Regions from separate parts of the Bacillus mojavensis genome, predicted to be linked through region 2. Evidence: riboswitches for the same ligand, from Rfam matches in the RefSeq annotation. Region 2 holds a riboswitch; each other region holds the start of a gene.

Region 1 (6,211 bases), 520 kb from region 2:
TTAACACCCCATATTTTTCTTTACTTTTTTCATTTAACCATATATGATACTGGACTATCATTTCAAGATTTTTTTAGAAGGTGAAAACAGATGAAATTTGAACATTCTCAAGTGCTGCAGGAACTGCCTAAACAATTCTTTGCTTCTCTAGTGCAGAAAGTGAATCGAAAGCTGAAAGAAGGACATGATGTCATTAATTTGGGGCAGGGGAATCCCGATCAGCCGACGCCCGAGCATATCGTGGAGGAAATGAAGCGAGCCGTTGCTCAGCCCGAAAATCATAAATACTCGTCATTCCGAGGTTCGCACAGTCTAAAATCAGCAGCGGCGGCATTTTATAACAGAGAATACGGCGTTCAGCTTGATCCGGAAACTGAAGTAGCCGTATTATTCGGCGGGAAAGCCGGTCTTGTCGAGCTGCCGCAATGCCTGCTAAATCCTGGGGATACGATTTTGGTTCCTGATCCCGGTTATCCGGATTATTGGTCCGGTGTCACGCTTGCGAAAGCGAAAATGGAAATGATGCCGCTCACTAAGGAGAAAGCGTTTCTTCCTGAATACGCAAGCATTCCCGCTGACATAAGAGAACAAGCGAAATTGATGTACTTGAATTATCCGAATAATCCGACTGGAGCCGTCGCTACCGCCGATTTTTTTGAAGAAACGGTGAGTTTTGCGAAAGAAAACGAAATCTGTGTGATCCATGATTTTGCTTACGGGGCAGTGGGCTTTGACGGACACAAGCCTTTAAGTTTTTTGCAGACTGAAGGCGCTAAGGATATCGGAATTGAAATTTACACACTGTCCAAAACATATAATATGGCGGGCTGGCGGGTCGGTTTTGCAGTTGGAAACGCCTCGGTCATAGAAGCGATCAATCTTTATCAAGACCATATGTTTGTCAGTCTTTTCAGAGCAACCCAGCAGGCTGCTGAGACGGCACTCCTATCAGAGCAGACTTGCGTAGCGGAGCAAAATGCCCGATATGAAAGCAGGCGCAACACTTGGATAGCAGCATGCCGGGAAATCGGCTGGGATGTAACAGCACCGTCGGGGTCATTTTTTGCGTGGCTGCCGGTGCCTGAAGGCTATAGCTCTGAGCAATTCTCAGATCTCTTGCTTGAAAAAGCGAATGTGGCGGTGGCAGCTGGAAACGGCTTTGGTGAATATGGAGAAGGGTATGTCAGAGTGGGGCTCTTAACGAGTGAAGCTAGGCTCAAAGAAGCAGCTTACCGAATTGGCAAACTGAACCTGTTTACCCAAAAAAGCATTGACAAGATTCTTTAACGGTGGGATAATTCAAAATAATTTATAAAATCTATATTTTCTTATCAAGAGCAGGCAGAGGGACGAGCCCGATGAAGCCCGGCAACCGACTTGTAAAGCACGGTGCTAATTCTTGCAGCTGGCGGCTGAGAGATAAGATTCGGACGAGAAACGAAACCTCTTTAGACGCATTGCTGTTTGAAGAGGTTTTTAATATGGGTTAAAAAATGAAAGGAGCTCTGGCATGAGTGAATTATTAGCAACATATCTCCTGACCGATCCGGGAGCCGACACGGTGAAAAAAGCAGAACAAATGGCAACAGGGTTGACGGTGGGCTCTTGGACTGATCTGCCTCTGGTGAAGCAGGAGCAGATGCAAAAGCATAAGGGACGGGTTGTGAAGGTTGAGGAGAGAGAGGGACATCTTGCATCAGGAAAACAAGCGGTCATCACAATTGCTTATCCCGAGGTTAATTTTTCACAGGATATTCCGGCATTGCTGACAACTGTGTTTGGCAAGCTGTCGCTGGACGGAAAAATCAAATTAATAGATCTCGAATTTTCAGAAGCGTTTAAGCGTACACTTCCAGGACCGAAGTTTGGCGTATACGGCATCCGGAAGATGCTTGGAGAGTTTGAAAGACCGCTGTTAATGAGCATTTTTAAAGGGGTCATCGGAAGGGACCTGAGTGATATTAAAGAACAGCTCAGGCAGCAGGCGCTCGGCGGGGTTGACATAATCAAAGATGATGAAATTTTCTTTGAGACGGGTTTAGCACCTTTTGAAACAAGAATTACAGAGGGAAAACAAATTTTGAAAGAAACATACGAGCAGACCGGCCATAAAACGCTGTATGCAGTGAATTTGACTGGAAGAACGGCTGAGCTTAAAGATAAAGCAAGACGCGCCGCTGAATTGGGAGCGGATACGCTTTTATTTAATGTCTTCGCTTACGGTTTGGACGTCATGCAAAGCCTTGCGGAAGATCCGGACATATCAATCCCCATTATGGCGCACCCTGCAGTCAGCGGGGCATTTACGTCCTCACCGTTTTATGGGTTTTCCCATGCCCTTTTGCTCGGAAAATTAAACCGATATTGCGGCGCTGACTTCAGTCTGTTCCCTTCTCCATACGGTTCAGTTGCGCTTCCGAGAGAAGACGCGCTGGCAATTCATGAAGAATGCGTAAGAGAAGATGCCTTTAATCAGACATTTGCCGTTCCGTCTGCTGGCATTCACCCTGGTATGGTTCCGCTTTTAATGCGTGATTTCGGCATTGATCATATTATTAACGCCGGAGGAGGCATACACGGACATCCAAACGGCGCCCAAGGCGGGGGCAAAGCGTTCAGAGCTATGATTGATGCGGTTTTGGAGGCGCAGCCGATTGAAGAAAAAGCCGGTCAATGCGAAGATTTGAAGCTTGCGCTTGATAAATGGGGAAAGGCTGAAGCCGTATGACGTCTCAAAAACCGTTGATTATATGTGATTTTGATGGAACCATCACGATGAACGACAACATTATAAACATTATGAAAACATTCGCTCCGCCGGAGTGGACTGCGTTAAAAGACGGCGTGCTCTCCAAAACAATGTCGATCCAAGAAGGCGTCGGGCGGATGTTCGGCCTTCTGCCGAGCAGTTTAAAAGAGGAGATTACGAGATTTGTAATAGAAGACGCAAAAATCAGGGGCGGCTTTCGGGAATTTGTCGCATTTGTTAATGAGCATGAACTCCCGTTTTATGTCGTAAGCGGGGGGATGGACTTTTTTGTCTATCCGCTGCTTGAAGGAATTGTTGAGAAAGATCATATTTATTGCAACCGTGCTTCATTTGAGAACGAATTCATTCATATTGATTGGCCTCATTCTTGCAAAGGCACATGCACAAATCAATGCGGGTGCTGCAAGCCAACTGTTATTAACGAGCTTTGTGAGCCGGATCAATACATCATCATGATCGGTGACTCCGTTACCGACGTGGAGGCGGCAAAGCTGTCTGATCTTTGCTTTGCAAGGGATTATTTATTAAATGAATGCAAGGAGCATCATCTGAATCATATGCCATACCATGATTTTCATGAAATAAAGAAAGCAATTGAAGACGTAACGGAGGTAAAGAAATGGCTGCAAAACAAGAGCGCTGGGGAGAGCTTGCCGAAGTAAAACGGGAGTTGGCAGAAAGAGATTGGTTTCCGGCGACCAGCGGCAACCTGTCCATCAAGGTTTCCGATGAGCCATTGCAATTTCTCGTAACGGCGAGCGGAAAAGATAAACGAAAAGAAACGGATGAAGACTTCCTGTTGGTGGATCAGAACGGAGAGCCTGCCGAAAGCGGACATCATCTAAAACCGTCAGCGGAAACGCTTTTGCATACGCATCTGTACAATAAAACAAATGCCGGATGCTGTCTTCATATTCATACGGTAAACAATAATGTCATCTCAGAGCTGTATGGAGATCAAAAACAAATCACTTTTAAAGGACAAGAAATTATAAAAGCGCTTGGCCTGTGGGAAGAGAATGCAGAAGTGTCCATTCCAATTATAGAAAATCCGGCTCATATTCCGACTCTCGCAACGCTTTTCGCGGATCAGGTTACTGGAGATTCAGGAGCTGTCCTGATCCGGAACCATGGCATTACGGCTTGGGGAAGAACAGCATTTGAAGCGAAAAGAGTGCTTGAAGCATATGAATTTTTATTCAGCTATCATTTGAAACTGAAAACACTCCAGCATCAGCTGGTTAAATAAAAGGGGGAACCGCAAATGGCAACAATTCGAATTCATGATGAGGCAAATACAACAATTGAAAATCAAGAAGAAGTGGCAAGCTTTCTGGACAGTCAAGAGGTAATCTATGAGCAATGGAATATCGCTAAGCTCCCTGAACAGCTTTCAGAAAAATATGACCTGTCTGAAAAAGAAAAACAACAAATTCTTGACACCTTCGACGCCGAAATTAAAGATATTTCAGCCCGCCGCGGCTACAAAGCCCAAGATGTCATCTCTTTGTCTGACGCTAATCCGAAACTGGATGAACTGCTTGAAAACTTTAAAAGAGAACATCACCATACAGACGATGAAGTCCGTTTTATCGTAAGCGGCCACGGAATTTTCGTCATTCAAGGCAAGGACGGCACATTTTTTGATGTCCGTTTAAACCCTGGAGATTTAATCTCAGTACCTGAAAATATCCGCCATTACTTCACGCTTCAAGAAGATCGCAAAGTTGTGGCGGTGCGGATTTTTGTTACATCTGAAGGCTGGGTTCCGATTTATGAAAAAGACAGCGTAAACCAATAAGAAGAAAAAGCCCCGTTTATAAAAGCGGGGCTTTTTAATTTATCGTAAACGCCATTCCTCGTATTGGGACATTTCTTTTTTGATCAGCGTCCAAATCAAACCGAGAACGGCAGCATCGTCAAGAATTCCTAAACCGAGCACGAAGTCCGGAATCATATCAATCGGCATGATGATGTAAAAGACAGCAGCTGTCAGAAGCAAAAGTGTTTTCATCTGTGAACGGGGATAGTCACCGTTTCGCCAATCACGGAGCATTTGGCAAAAGATTGTAATATGATTGATTAATTTTTTGCGGGTTTTTCTTTTCAGAATAGCTTTTCCGCCTGCTGCACCGAGCATTATCGCTTTTTTTTTCTTCATTTAGCATACCTCCTGCCTGCCGGTGTGTTTAAGATGGTCTTCGTCTGGGTATTGTTCTTCTAATCCTATCAATATATCTATTATAAATGAAAAATTAAGTTATTTAATAAAAATATGTTTACAAATAAAGTATAATCTGTAATAATGCACAATAACCCAATCAAACTTGTTTCCTATTTCTTAGCGGCGAGGGGTGAATTGAATGGGCTGTTCTTCTGAACAAGAAAGATTGCTGGTGTCTATTGATGAAAAAAGAAAGTTAATGATAGACGCCGCTAGTAAGCAGGGATTTACAGGGCATGACACAATCAGACACAGTCAGGAGCTGGATTCTTTAATGAACGAATACCACCAGCTCATGCAAGAAAGCGAACATTCCCAAGGAATTCAAGGCCTTGTGAAGAAATTAGGCTTGTGGCCCCGAAGAGACGTCATGCCTGCATATGATGCACATAAATAGCGGCGCTATCTGATGCATATATAAAGAGAGAGCTTTTCAGAAGCGCTCTTTTTTTCTGGGAAAATTTCATACGAAAGAGGGAACTGATGAAAGAACTGGCGGTAGTCATTACTGAAATGATAAACCAATTTCATGATGCTTTTATTTCGATATGCGGGCTGCTTGGCATTCAATTAACCGACAAAGAAATGCATTTTTGGGTAATTGGGATATTTGGCATCTTCTTTTTCGCTGTCACTCACGCTGTATTTACATGGCTTTCTAAATGGAGCTTGACGGCTTTGTCCTTTATCTATACCGTAACGATCATCATTGTGATCGTATTTGCAATTGAGATTCAGCAAAAAGTGACCGGACGGGGAAATATGGAGTTTTTAGATGCAACAGAAGGGTTAAAAGGCTTTTTGGTGTTCTTTGTCATCTTTTTGCTTTTAAAAATGCTTCTGCGTTTGATCCGATACTTCTTTTCAGGAGGAGCTGTAAGCAAGGGGAATGGAAATACCCGTTCCCGAAAATAAAATAAGCCCTCCTGAGACTGTCAGGGGGCTAGGAAGAGGAGACGGGGAGGGTAATGGTAACCTCGGTTCCTCTTCGTACTTCACTTTCTATATGAATGGAACCTCCGTACATCAGAACGATCCGTTTACATACGACAAGCCCGAGGCCGGTTCCTTTTTCTTTAGAAGTGACAAATGGAAGAAAGATATGTTCCAGCATTTCCTGTGATATCCCTTCGCCGTTATCCATCACTTTTATAATGGCCTTTTTATCAATTGCTCCTAAGGAAATTGTGAGTTTGCCGCCTTCCGGCATAGACTCA
Region 2 (6,211 bases):
AGACGATCGTCTATGTTACCGATCTATACCCTGAGGGCGCCCCAGGAGCCCTTGATCTTTCACCAAATGCATTCAGCAAAATCGGTGCCATGAAAGATGGAAAAATTAAAATCAAATGGCGTGTGGTCAAAGCGCCAATCACTGGCAATTTCACATACCGGATTAAAGAAGGCAGCAGCCAGTGGTGGGCAGCAATTCAAGTCAGAAATCACAAGTATCCCGTTATGAAAATGGAATACTACAAAGACGGAAAGTGGATCAACATGGAGAAAACGGACTATAATCATTTCCTCAGCACCAATTTAGGAACGGGCTCTCTTAAAGTCAGAATCACTGACATTCGCGGAAAAGTTGTAAAAGACACGATTCCAAAGCTTCCTGAAAACGGAACATCTAAGTCATACACAGTTCCTGGGCATGTGCAGTTTCCTGAATAAAACAGGTTATAAGAAAAATCTGAAAATAAATAAATTCATGAAAAGCAGGTTACCGATCCTGCTTTTTATTTTTATGGAAACTGAACATCATAGTTCGTTTTATTGGACTAATCGCAGTTACCTGTACAATAATAAAGCCCTTTCTGTATTGAGTCATACGAAGAATCAATCAAGTTGTGCATGAATTTGAATTGTGGTTTGACCGGTTATCCTTTCCCGAGGAGCGAAGTTTTGGTGGTGGCCAATCTATACTGCTGAGAATTATTACCGGCTGGAAGACAGCTGAATGGGGAAGAGCGGTGCCTGAAAGAACCGCTCTCCTGTAAAAACTCGTATTAATCTTTCGCTTGGTGTTCCTCTCCTAATGTTAATAGCCATTCTCTTAAGATATGTTTTTGCACATATCTTTTTCCGTTTATTTCAATATGAGGGAGGTCTGTGAGATCCTTCGCTAAGTGTTTCGCCTCCGCTTGGGTTATGCCTAAAAAATGCCCGATGTAAAAGTGAATATCTCGTTCTTTAATCAGCATGATGTCATTTTTTCCGTTAGCTTTTGGGTTGTTAATATGCTTTAATCCTTCTCCGATAAAATATCCAGCCAATGCAATACCGATTCCTAAAAAAACGTCCATGTGTCTGCCTCCATTATGTAATCGTCATGTTATACGGTCAATCCATATCATTGGTTTCATTTTTTTGATTGTGTACACAAAAAACCGCCAGAGCAAGCTCTGGACGGTTTCTATGCTTTCTCAATCTGCACTCGGCCTGAGAAAAAAGTGGCGCCTCCGCCCATATCAGACAAGCGGTCTGGGGTCAGGGCGTTAACAAGCTGATTTTTGCCTGGTTCATCTGCCCATAATCCTTGGCTGACGACAACACCGGGCAGCACTTGTTCTCCGACTGCGGCGGTTAGTTCACACTCACCTCGGCTGTTCCAAATCCGTACAGCTTCACCATCAGTGATGCCGTGTTCTTCGGCATCTATCGTGTTGATAAAGAGTTTCGGTGTTTTTTCAAGTTTGACGTGCTTTGCATTGTTGGAAAACGTTGAATTTAAGAAATTATGATTCGGCCCCGGAACATACATAAACGGGAATTCTTGATCCGGCGCAAGCGGCGTATGTGTCGGTAACGGCGGGAAACCGGCTTGTTTCATTTTTTCTGAATATAATTCTATTTTTCCGCTCGGTGTCGGCAATTTACCCGGGAACAGCGGCTTTTCACGCTTCGCCTTCATAAACGAACGTTCAGTGAGTGATTCATAACGAATCTCTGCCAAATAAGGATTATCTGGATGGTGAAGCGCCTGGCGGATTAAGTCTTCATCTGAATCTTTCAGCTCCTGATCCGTAAATCCCATTGCCTCAGCCAATAACCGGAATACCTCGGTATTAGACTTACTTTCTCCGTATTTCTCAATCACCGGCTGCTGAAGCTGAATGTAATGGTGCCAGTATGAGGTGTAAAAATCAGTATTTTCAAAAGCAGATGTAGCAGGCAGTACAATGTCCGCATATTTGGCTGTTTCTGTCAAAAACAAATCATGAACCACGGTGAACAAGTCATCCCGCAGGAGGCCTTGTCTGACTTTGTTCGCTTCTGGCGCCACAACGGCTGGGTTCGTCCCATAAATAAAGAGGGAGCGAACAGGAGGGTCTGTTTCCAGAAGGACTCTGCCCAGCTGGTTCATATTAAACGATCTCGGTGTGCGGCCTTTCAGTAAATCAGGACGCTGAAGCGCGTTGGTGTTATATTCTAAAATTCCGCTGTTATGCTTGATGGCACCGCCTCCTGTATGCATCCATTGACCGGTAATCGCCGGAAGACAGGCAATCGTTCTAACAATCATCCCACCGTTGTCGTGATGCTGAAGGCCGTTTCCGATTCTGATAAAGGAAGGGGAGGTTTCACCATACATTTTTGCCAGCTGATAGATATCGTCGGTACTGACACCAGTGATCAGCGATACCTTTTCTGGATGATACTGTTTCACATGCTCGCGCAATTCTTCATAGCCGACTGTATATTCTGATAGAAACGCTTCATCGTAAAGGTTTTCTTTAAATAATATGTGCATGATTCCAAGGGCAAGCGCGCTGTCGGTACCGGGTTTTATAGGAATAAACCAATCTGCGAGACGCCCTGTCTGATTTTTATGCACATCAATTACAACAATTTTTGCGCCTTTTTTCCGTGCTTTTTGTGCGATTGTAATTTGATGCATGTTTGTGCTGACTGCGTTAATTCCCCAAAAGATAAACAGTTTTGTATGAATCGTTTCTTCAGGATCGATTCCAGCACTCACACCCATGGTATATTTATAGCCTTCTGAACCGGCTTTGCTGCAAATCGTCCGCTCAAGCTGGCTTGAGCCCAGACGGTAAAAGAAGCGGCGGTCCATTCCTTCAGCCGTTAATTTTCCCATATTGCCGTAAAAGCTGTAAGGCAGTATGCTTTCAGCCCCTTCTTCATCAATCAGCTGTTTCCAGCGAGATGTGATGGTGTCAATCGCTTCCTCCCAAGAAATTGGTTTAAACTCTGCCTCGCCCTTCATACCTATTCGTTTCAGCGGAGTCGTCAGCCGCTTCTCATCATAGATGCGCTCAGCCATATTTCGTACTTTGTTGCATATATTTCCGGCTGTCACGGGATGATCAGGATCACCCTGCACTTTCACAATCTTCCCGTCTTTTTTATGTACCAGTAATCCGCACTGGTCCGGGCAGTCCAGTGAGCAAACGGATTTAAAAATGCCGTTTTGTTGAGTGGCAAACGATTTCATAGCCCAGTTCCTCTCCCTAGTTAGATATATTGTAAGAATTATAACATTTCGAATGATAACGTCAATTCTGAAAAAAAGACATTGACATCAATCTGGGTCTTCTTTATGATTAACGTATTCTTAATTCTGAAAATTACATACAAAACATTTTCTATCAAGAGAGGTGGAGGGACTGGCCCTATGAAACCTCGGCAACATTATTGTGCCAATTCCAGCAAGCGTCAGCTTGAAAGATAGGAAAGTAAGGTTTATACCGGCTTCTGTCTGTGGCAGAGTGCGCCTATACATGAATCTCTTTCCATCTTTGGAGAGAGATTTTTTTGTGTGGAAAATAACAATGAAAAGGATGTTTTGCATCATGACGGTTTTGATTACAGCACCGTATAACGAAGAAGGACGAAAAGAGCTTGAAAAATTGTTCGGTTCCGTTGTTTATCAGTCTTGGAAAGAAAACGGCCGGGCATACAGAGAAGAAGAATTGATTCAGCTATTACAAGAGTCAAATGCGACGGGGTTGATTACTGAGCTTGATCAAGTGACAGAAAACGTGTTCGCATCAATGCCGGCACTTTCATTCGTGGGAGTATGCAGGGGGATGCCTTCCAATGTTGATGTGACAGCAGCGTCAAACAGAGACATTCCGGTTTTCTATACGCCTGGGCGAAACGCACAAGCTGTTGCTGAAATGTTTATCGGAAATGTAATTTCATTTCTCCGTCATACGAATACCTCAAATCAATGGCTACAAGATGGAAAATGGAACAGCGATTATTTGCAGGCGTATGCCAAATTCAAAGGTAATGAAATAACAGGAAAAACCGTGGGTATGGTGGGATTCGGAGCGGTTGGGCAAAGGATCGCAAAACTGTTGACTGCATTTGACTGCAAGGTTTTGTATTACGATCCATACGTACACCACGATCATCAGCTATATGAAAAAGTTTCTCTGGAGAAGGTTTTTTCTGACAGTGATATCGTTTCTGTTCATCTGCCGCGTACAGATGATACGCTTGGCCTCATTGATCGTTCGTATTTTGACTTGATGAAAGAGAGCGCCATTTTCGTGAATACATCACGAGCTGTCGTAGTGAACCGAGAGGATCTTTTATCTGTACTGAAAGAAAGTAAAATCAGGGGAGCGATATTAGACGTTTTTTATCACGAGCCTCCAGAGGAATCGGATTATGAATTTATCTCATTGCCTAATGTTCTGGCAACACCTCATTTAGCAGGGGCAACATTTGAAGTGGAGGATCATCACGTTACCATTCTGAACGAAGCGCTTAAAAAGTGGAAGGGTGAAAAAACTCTCAATATTCCGACTTTATATAACAGAAACGATCTTACAGCAGAGGTGTAAGAAAAGGAGGGCATCAGGATGACGAAACAAAAAGGTTATCTCGTATTTGACATTGGCACTGGCAATGCAAGAGTTGCAGTCGTAAGTGTGTCGGGCAGCGTTCAAACGGTTGAACGGGAGGACATTGTATATACGGCCGAGCCGCTTTATCCGGACAGCCGCTATTTTTCTCCACAGGCGCTGTGGAATCAAATCATGAATCTGGCTAAACGTGCGATGTCTCGTTCTCATCATATTGAAATTATTGGTCTCACTTCAACAAGTCAAAGACAGGGGATCGTGCTGCTCGATCAAAATGGTGAGTCTTTCCTCGGTCTGCCGAACATTGACAATCGGGGCAGGGAGTGGGAGGGAAATATACCGAATCGTGAAGAAGTATACAGCCGAACAGGCCGTCTGCCGACTGCGCTTTTTTCAGCGCTCAAGCTTTATGGTTTAAAGCACCGGCAGCCCTCCTTATGGAAAAAGACTGCAAGCTTCACAAGCATCAGTGATTGGGTGACGTATCAGCTGAGCGGAGTATTGACATATGAACCGTCACAGGCGACGGAAACGCTGCTGTTTGATGTAAAACAAAATACATGGTCAGAAGAGATGTGCAATATATTCGGTTTCTCGCCATCTATTCTTCCGCCTCTAGTAAGAGCGGGAACAGTCATTGGATCGATAACTGATGAGTATGCGGCAGAATTGGGACTGTCACATCATGTGAAGGTTATAGCGGGTGGGGGAGATACACAGCTTGCTGTCAAAAGCACTGGCGCTGCTCTGGGAGATGCAGTCATTGTATCAGGTACGACAACACCGATTACCAAAATGATTGATGAAACTCATGAGGACAGACATCATAAAGCCTGGCTGAACTGCCACACAGATCAAGGACAGTGGCTTGCAGAGACGAATCCCGGGATAACAGGTCTGAATTTTCAAAAATTAAAGGATATTTTCTATCCGAATGAACCGTACGATGTGATGGAACAAGAAATTACTGCAATAGCTAAGGAAGATCATTCCTGTGTGTCGTCCCTCGGTTCATATTTATCGGCAGAAAAAAACAATCTAGCGAAGGGCGGCTTTCTCTTTGATGTACCGCTTTCAGCCCATTTAAGCAGAGCGCATTTTGTACGTGCGGCATTACAGGAGATTGCAAGTTCAATCAAATGGAACTTTGACATTTTAACAGAGATCACTCCGTTTAATCGTGACTATGTGTGGGGATGCGGAGGCGGATTCCAAAGCAGAGCATTTACACAATATATCGCCAATCTTCTTCAGAAAAAAATCTATGTCAAAGAAGGATACAGTCAGGCATCAGTCGTTGGTGCTGCGGTGGTTTGCAATGAGGCCTTTCGTTTGACCGAAGAAATGTCTGGAAGTGTTCGGGTGATAGAGCCACAGGATTGCCGGATAGAAATGGCTTTATACGAGGAGTGGAAGCAGGTCCAGCGCTTCTTTTCAGGATTAGAGCCGTCATCGGGAAACAAGGTATTAGCATAAGGCGGAATTTGCCGCCGTTTGAGGAATTATACATGTTCTTACTTTATTGAGGTAATACGGTAATTGAGATAAGCATCTAAGGAGGATACAGATATGTTAGATCAAATTGGTATACCAAAGCGGCTGGCCTGG
Region 3 (6,211 bases), 560 kb from region 2:
TAACAGAACTTGGACTGTACAACGCCCGTGCTCTTGGAAAACGGCTGAAGGATATTGAATTCAATCAGGTTTACATCAGCCCGAGCAAGCGGACAGAAGAGACGGCAAAAGCTATATTGGGATCGCGTCGCCTGCCGCTGGTGAAAGATCGTATATTCAGAGAGATGTCACTGGGGCCTTGGGAAGGGAAAAAACAAGAGGATATTGAAAGAGACGAACCGGATCTTTTTCATGCTTATTTTCAGAATCCTGAAGCATATCGCCAGCCGGGATGTGAAAGTTTTTTTGACCTTGAAAGCCGGGTAAGACTGGCTCTCCAATCGATTTTAAACAGCCATTCTTCCGGGAATGTTCTTCTGGTTACCCATTCTGTCTTTATATTGATGCTGTTAAATATCATAAAGGGAAGAGGCATTCATGACATATGGAACTCCTCTTACATACATGATACGTCTTTGAGCCTTGTGGCATTTGATAAAAACGGAACAGCCGATATTTTAAAAGAAGGGGATGGAGAGCATCGAAAACCGATTTCCGTTTTCTAAAAGAAAAACCATCTGCATCTGCAGATGGTTTTCATCTTAAACAAGCTGTGTCTGCTTGGCTCTTGCCTGTTTCGCCGCCTCAACCATATTTTTTAAGGCTGCGACTGTTTCTTCCTGCTGTCTTGTTTTTAAACCGCAGTCAGGATTTACCCAAAAACGGTCAGTCGGACATACGGCAAGCGCATCAACGATAATGTTGTACATTTCTTCAGTTGACGGGACACGGGGACTGTGAATGTCATAAACACCAAGACCGAGTCCTTTCAAATACGGATGCTCTTTTAAGTAATCCAAAAATCCTCCGTGGCTTCTGCTGTGCTCGATCGTAATAACATCCGCGTCAAGATCATTAATCGTATCGACGATGTCTTCAAAGTTGCTGTAGCACATATGCGTATGAATTTGCGTCTCGTTTTTCACGGAAGAAGTGGTTAATCTGAATGCTTCTGCCGCCCAAGTCAAATATTCATCCCAATCGTGGGTTTTTAACGGAAGGCCTTCGCGCAGGGCTGGCTCATCGACTTGAATGATTTGAATGCCTGCGTCTTCAAGCGCTTTTACTTCTTTGCGAAGGGCGAGCCCGATTTGGAACGCGATTTCTTTTCTCGAGATATCGTTCCGAGGGAAAGACCAATTTAAAATCGTAACAGGCCCTGTCAGCATTCCTTTTACATGCTTGGATGTTAACGATTGAGCGTATACAGTATCTTTTACTGTCATCGGTTCAATAAACTCTACATCTCCATAAATCACTGGCGGGCGGACACAGCGTGAGCCGTATGATTGAACCCAAGCGTATTTTGTGAAGGCAAAGCCGGCCAGCTTTTCACCAAAGTATTCAACCATGTCTGTCCGTTCGAATTCACCGTGAACAAGAACATCAAGATCCAATTCTTCCTGAATATCAATCCATCTTTTCGTCTCCGCATTGATAAAGTTTTGGTATTGTTCATCAGACCACTCGTTTTTCCGCCATTTTTGGCGTGCGCTCCGCACTTCAGCAGATTGCGGGAAACTTCCGATCGTAGTCGTCGGCAAAAGCGGGAGGCCAAGAGATTCATTTTGCAGGGATAAACGTTCTTCAAACGGAATCGGGCGCTTGAAGTCTTTATCGCTTAACTGCTCCAGCTCTTTCTTTTGTTCAGAATTCGCGCCTGTTGCAAACTGTTTAAGCGCTTTGATGTCGGCTTTCGCCTGCTGAATTTGCTCACTGATTGCGGCTTTGCCTGATACTAAGCCTTCTTTTAAAGCTGTCAGCTCTGCCAGTTTTTCTTTTGCGTAGGACAATCCGTTCAGCAGATCCTGTTCCAAATGCTCATCGGGGTGTTTAGCTACCGGAACATGAAGCAGGCTGCTGGAAGGCTGAATCCATAGTTCATCAACCTGTGCGAGGCTGAGGATATGAAGCACGGCATCGAGGCGTTCTTCAAGATCCGCTTTCCAAATGTTGCGGCCGTCTATAACGCCGGCTGCCAGCACTTTATCTTTCGGAAAGCCGTGTGTCTTAAGCTGTTCCAGGTTTCTGCCCTTATCATGAACGAAATCAAGCCCGATGCCCTGTACAGGATAAGAAATGAGCTCCTCATAAGCATCAACAGAATCGAAATACGTTTGCAAGAGCACATTCAAGGAAGAAAGCTCATTTGTGATGCTTTCGAATAACTCTTTTACGCCGCGTACATCCTCTGCTGAAGCGGTGACAAGCGCAGGTTCATCAATTTGCACCCATTTTACGCCTTCTTCTTCAAGCTCTTTTAAAAGCTGAACATATAAAGGAACGAGGCGCTTTTGAATTGCTTTAGCTTCAGATGGCTCGTAGCCTTTTGCAAGCGTGACGAACGTATAAGGGCCGACGATAACAGGTTTTGTTTCAACGCCGTACTCCTGTTTGATTCGGCGGTAATCTTCAAGCTGTTTGTTTCTTGTCAGTCGGAACTCTAAGCTCTCGTCATATTCAGGCACGATGTAATGGTAATTTGTATTAAACCATTTTGTCATTTCACTTGATACGGCGTCTTTTATTCCGCGGGCGATGGCGAAGTATGTATCTGTACGGTCAGTCAGGTGTCTGAAGCGTTGCGGGATCCAGTTGAAGCTGACCGCCGTGTCAAGAACGTGATCATACTGTGTGAAATCAGAAACAGGCACAACATCAATCTGCTGGTCAATTTGCGTTTTCACTGCGGATAAGAATAATTCATCGATTTGCTTCAAAAACGTATCTTTATCGCTGTTTCCTTTCCAATACGCTTCAAGCGATTTTTTCCATTCTCTGTTCAGTCCGATTCTTGGGAATCCTAAATTCGATGTTTTGATTGTTGTCATTGTTTCTCCTCCTTTATATGTAAAACACTCTTGTTGACCCGCGGATACAGGCTATTAAGAGGTTTTCTCACAACTAAAAAGCCTCTTTCCCATGAGAGAAAGAGGCTTTTTTACAAAACATATAGCCTCTCTCATCTCTCAGAAACAATCTGATGGAATTAGCACCGTGCCTTAAGAGATATAAATCTCGGCGCGAAAATCAGTGCGCCCCATTTCACAATGGAATTACGGTCGGTTGCTGTTGGGGTCAAAAGGCCAATCCCTCGCCCAACTCTCGATAAGAGAAAATGTTATTAATTTTTTGAAAAGTTGAATCATTTGTTGGTAATCTTAACAGCAAGTCAAATTCATTGTCAACAGAGATTTTAAATTTTATTTTACAAATTACGGGATATATTATATGAGAAAAATAATATTATAGGGTCAGTAAATGTGACTGCTCTGCTTTCTCCGACAGCTCATCAGGAGCAGTTAAATACAGGAATCCATTCCCCGCCAATGTTTTTGCGATATCGAGCGGAAGTGTCCTGCGGATCAGCTGCGCATAAAGCTCAGATTCAGAAAGCTCTCTTTGAAAAGATTCTTCTTCAAAGCTTTTAATTAAAGCAAGCGCTCCGCTGACATGAGGGGCAGCCATTGAAGTGCCCGTCAGCTTCCCGTATTTCTTGTTGGGAAGAGTGGATAAAATGTTTTCACCAGGTGCAACAAGATCAATTTCTTTATTGGCGTTTGAAAATTCTGACGATTCTCGCGCTACGGAAACAGATCCAACCGCAATCACATCATTATACGCAGCAGGATAGGAAAGCTCCTCTGTGCGTTCGTCGCCGTCACCTTCATTTCCCGCGGCACAAACGACTAGCACTCCGTTTTTGACGGCGTTTTTGACTGCTTCCTCCAGTTCAGGCACATCGCTCGGCGGTCCGCCAAGGGACATTGAGATGATATCAGCCTTTTGCTCAACAGCATAGTTAATGCCGTTAATAATCCATTCGTACTTTCCGCTGCCGTTTTCACCGCCAAGCACCTTTACAATTAAAAGGCTTGCCTCAGGCGCGACTCCGGCGATGCCGCCGTTTGAATCGTTAGCCGCAATCGTTCCGGCAACGTGAGTGCCGTGTCCGTTGTAGTCGGAAATGGCATCTTCCTTGCCGCCGTCATCATCTGTGAAATTCTTGCCGCCGATGATTTGGTTTTTCAGATCGGGATGGCTTGTATCGCAGCCGGTGTCCAATACAGCAATTGTTACATCTTTGCCTTTAACCCCTTTTGCCCACACTTCTGGCGCCTTAATCACTTTAATACCCTCAGGAAGCTCGTTCACATCCATGATCTGCTCATTCGTCACATACGGGATCAAGCGGATTTCACCATTCATAAAAAAGCCCTCCTTTTTTATGCCTGCAAGTGGATACAAGGGTGTTATCTCACATTATATGAAAAAAACAGCCGCTCGGACAGAGTCGTTTGAAGCATTTTGAAAAAATAGGATACAATCCAATGGATTAGTCATTTTCAAAATAATGGGTGGGTTTAGCGTGTATGACTGGGATTCAGCTGTCAGTCAAGTTATAATAGAAGCTGGGAAAGGAGCAGTGTGATGAAACTGAATGAAAAAATATTTGCGTTTTTTTCTGAGCATGTAGAACAAATGGCCGAGGAATGGATTGACACAATGGAGGAAAGCGATCCGAATTCAATTTATGCCTTACATAATGCAACTGTAACTGAGGAGCTGAAAGAGCAGGACAGAGAGTTCTACCGGCATCTGAATTACATGTATGTTTTACCGGAAAAACAATTTCTCGATGAATTTCAACAATGGGTTATTGAGCTGACGAATGATCAAAAACATCTCGAGACCCCGGTGCAATACGTCATCCGTGAGTTTATGAGAAACCGAAGATTATATACGAAGTATTTTGAGAAATTCGCAAAAGAAAACGAGTCGGCATTTGGACCGGGAGAAAAACAAAAATGGGCTAATTTGATTGTGAAAGTTTTTGATTTTACCATTTATACATTCGTCGATCACGCTGAATCGAATGCAAAACAGCAATTAAATGCCCAGAGAGAAATGATACTGGAATTAAGTTCGCCTGTCATTACTCTGAGCAAAACGACAGCTCTGCTGCCGCTTGTCGGTGATATTGATACTGAACGGGCAAAGTTTATTCTCGAGAACACGCTTAGTGCATGTGCAAAAAGACGCATTGAGCATCTGTTAATCGATCTTTCAGGTGTCGTGGTTGTTGATACAATGGTGGCACATCAAATCTTTAAATTGATTGAGGCGCTTACTTTAATCGGTGTCAGATCCACATTGTCTGGAATCAGGCCAGAAATCGCGCAAACCGCTGTACAGCTTGGTATTGATTTTACGAACATTAATATTAAAACCAATCTTGCCCAAGCATTGAACTATCATCAATAATGAGAAAGCCGCTATTCAACATAGCGGCTTTTTTATGAGGTAAAACATAAAGACACAAGAAAAGATCCTGCGAATAACAAGAGAACGATGAAAAAGAACAGCCAGTCGCGCAGGCTGACGGTAAGCGACCGGTAATACGTCCGGTTTCGGGTGCCTGTAAATCCTTTTGATTCCATCGCAAGAGCTGTTCGTTCCGCTTTTCTGATCGCACTTGCTAATAGCGGGATTGTATAGCGCTTTAACGCGCTTATTTTTTCTTTTAAGCCATTTTCCGCCGCCCCGCCTCGGATTTTATGTGCCTGCTGGATCAGCTGGACCTCCTCTTTTAACAGAGGGAGAAAACGAAATCCGGCAATGACGCCATACGCGAGCTTCGGGGACAGCTTACACTGTTGCACCAGACTCAGCATAAATAGAATCGGATCGGTTGTAAAAACAAACATCATCGATAAGGCAGAAAAGCACAAAATCCGAAACCCGAGTGAGATGCCGACAGCCACATTTTCACTGTTGATCGAAAAAGGGCCGGCTTGGAACAGAATATTATCTGCAGTCGTCGGAATTTTGCCGAAAACAGCGGCTGTCCATACGCAGCCGAATGCTAAAATCAAAAACGGAATCGTGAACAAAAGCCATTTTTTCAGTGGTATTCTGGCCGCAAACAGGACACCCGCAACAATTATGATATAAAAGCACGCCGGTGTGTAAGGATTGTAAATAAACGACAGCATGACGACACAGCAAAAAACCGCCGCTGCTTTTACTGCCGGGTTAATGAGATGTAACGGCTGCTTCATCACGCACCTCCTGCTGGTATGTCATCCATTCATATCGAAGGGGGAGGGTGAGCTTTGCTTTTTGGACGAGCCCCGCTTCCTTAGAAAATAATTGTTCCGGTGTTCCGTCA

What was found. Region 2 has a riboswitch for S-adenosylmethionine ahead of HC660_RS10000 (2-hydroxyacid dehydrogenase). Riboswitches for the same ligand answer to the same signal wherever they lie in the genome.
Region 1: another riboswitch for S-adenosylmethionine. It lies ahead of mtnW (2,3-diketo-5-methylthiopentyl-1-phosphate enolase); the one in region 2 lies ahead of HC660_RS10000 (2-hydroxyacid dehydrogenase).
Region 3: another riboswitch for S-adenosylmethionine. It lies ahead of metE (5-methyltetrahydropteroyltriglutamate--homocysteine S-methyltransferase); the one in region 2 lies ahead of HC660_RS10000 (2-hydroxyacid dehydrogenase).

Annotation. Positions count from the first base shown of each region.
Region 1 covers NZ_CP051464.1:1,436,009-1,442,219, forward strand. The annotation lists gene HC660_RS07475 (pyridoxal phosphate-dependent aminotransferase) at 91-1,287, shown strand; SAM riboswitch class I at 1,326-1,426, shown strand; gene mtnW (2,3-diketo-5-methylthiopentyl-1-phosphate enolase) at 1,511-2,728, shown strand; gene mtnX (2-hydroxy-3-keto-5-methylthiopentenyl-1-phosphate phosphatase) at 2,725-3,432, shown strand; gene HC660_RS07490 (methylthioribulose 1-phosphate dehydratase) at 3,390-4,019, shown strand; gene HC660_RS07495 (1,2-dihydroxy-3-keto-5-methylthiopentene dioxygenase) at 4,035-4,571, shown strand; gene HC660_RS07500 (YkvA family protein) at 4,611-4,931, opposite strand; gene spo0E (aspartyl-phosphate phosphatase Spo0E) at 5,134-5,391, shown strand; gene HC660_RS07510 (hypothetical protein) at 5,478-5,909, shown strand; gene HC660_RS07515 (sporulation kinase KinD) at 5,938-6,211, opposite strand, start outside.
Region 2 covers NZ_CP051464.1:1,957,316-1,963,526, reverse strand. The annotation lists gene exlX (expansin ExlX) at 1-437, shown strand, start outside; gene HC660_RS10010 (hypothetical protein) at 773-1,069, opposite strand; gene HC660_RS10005 (molybdopterin oxidoreductase family protein) at 1,180-3,222, opposite strand; SAM riboswitch class I at 3,371-3,462, shown strand; gene HC660_RS10000 (2-hydroxyacid dehydrogenase) at 3,509-4,582, shown strand; gene HC660_RS09995 (FGGY-family carbohydrate kinase) at 4,601-6,079, shown strand; gene HC660_RS09990 (MFS transporter) at 6,173-6,211, shown strand, end outside.
Region 3 covers NZ_CP051464.1:1,393,155-1,399,365, forward strand. The annotation lists gene HC660_RS07260 (histidine phosphatase family protein) at 1-545, shown strand, start outside; gene metE (5-methyltetrahydropteroyltriglutamate--homocysteine S-methyltransferase) at 582-2,870, opposite strand; SAM riboswitch class I at 2,999-3,154, opposite strand; gene isp (serine protease Isp) at 3,286-4,248, opposite strand; gene rsbRB (RsbT co-antagonist RsbRB) at 4,471-5,304, shown strand; gene HC660_RS07280 (HMP/thiamine ABC transporter permease ThiX) at 5,337-6,101, opposite strand; gene HC660_RS07285 (ABC transporter ATP-binding protein) at 6,076-6,211, opposite strand, start outside.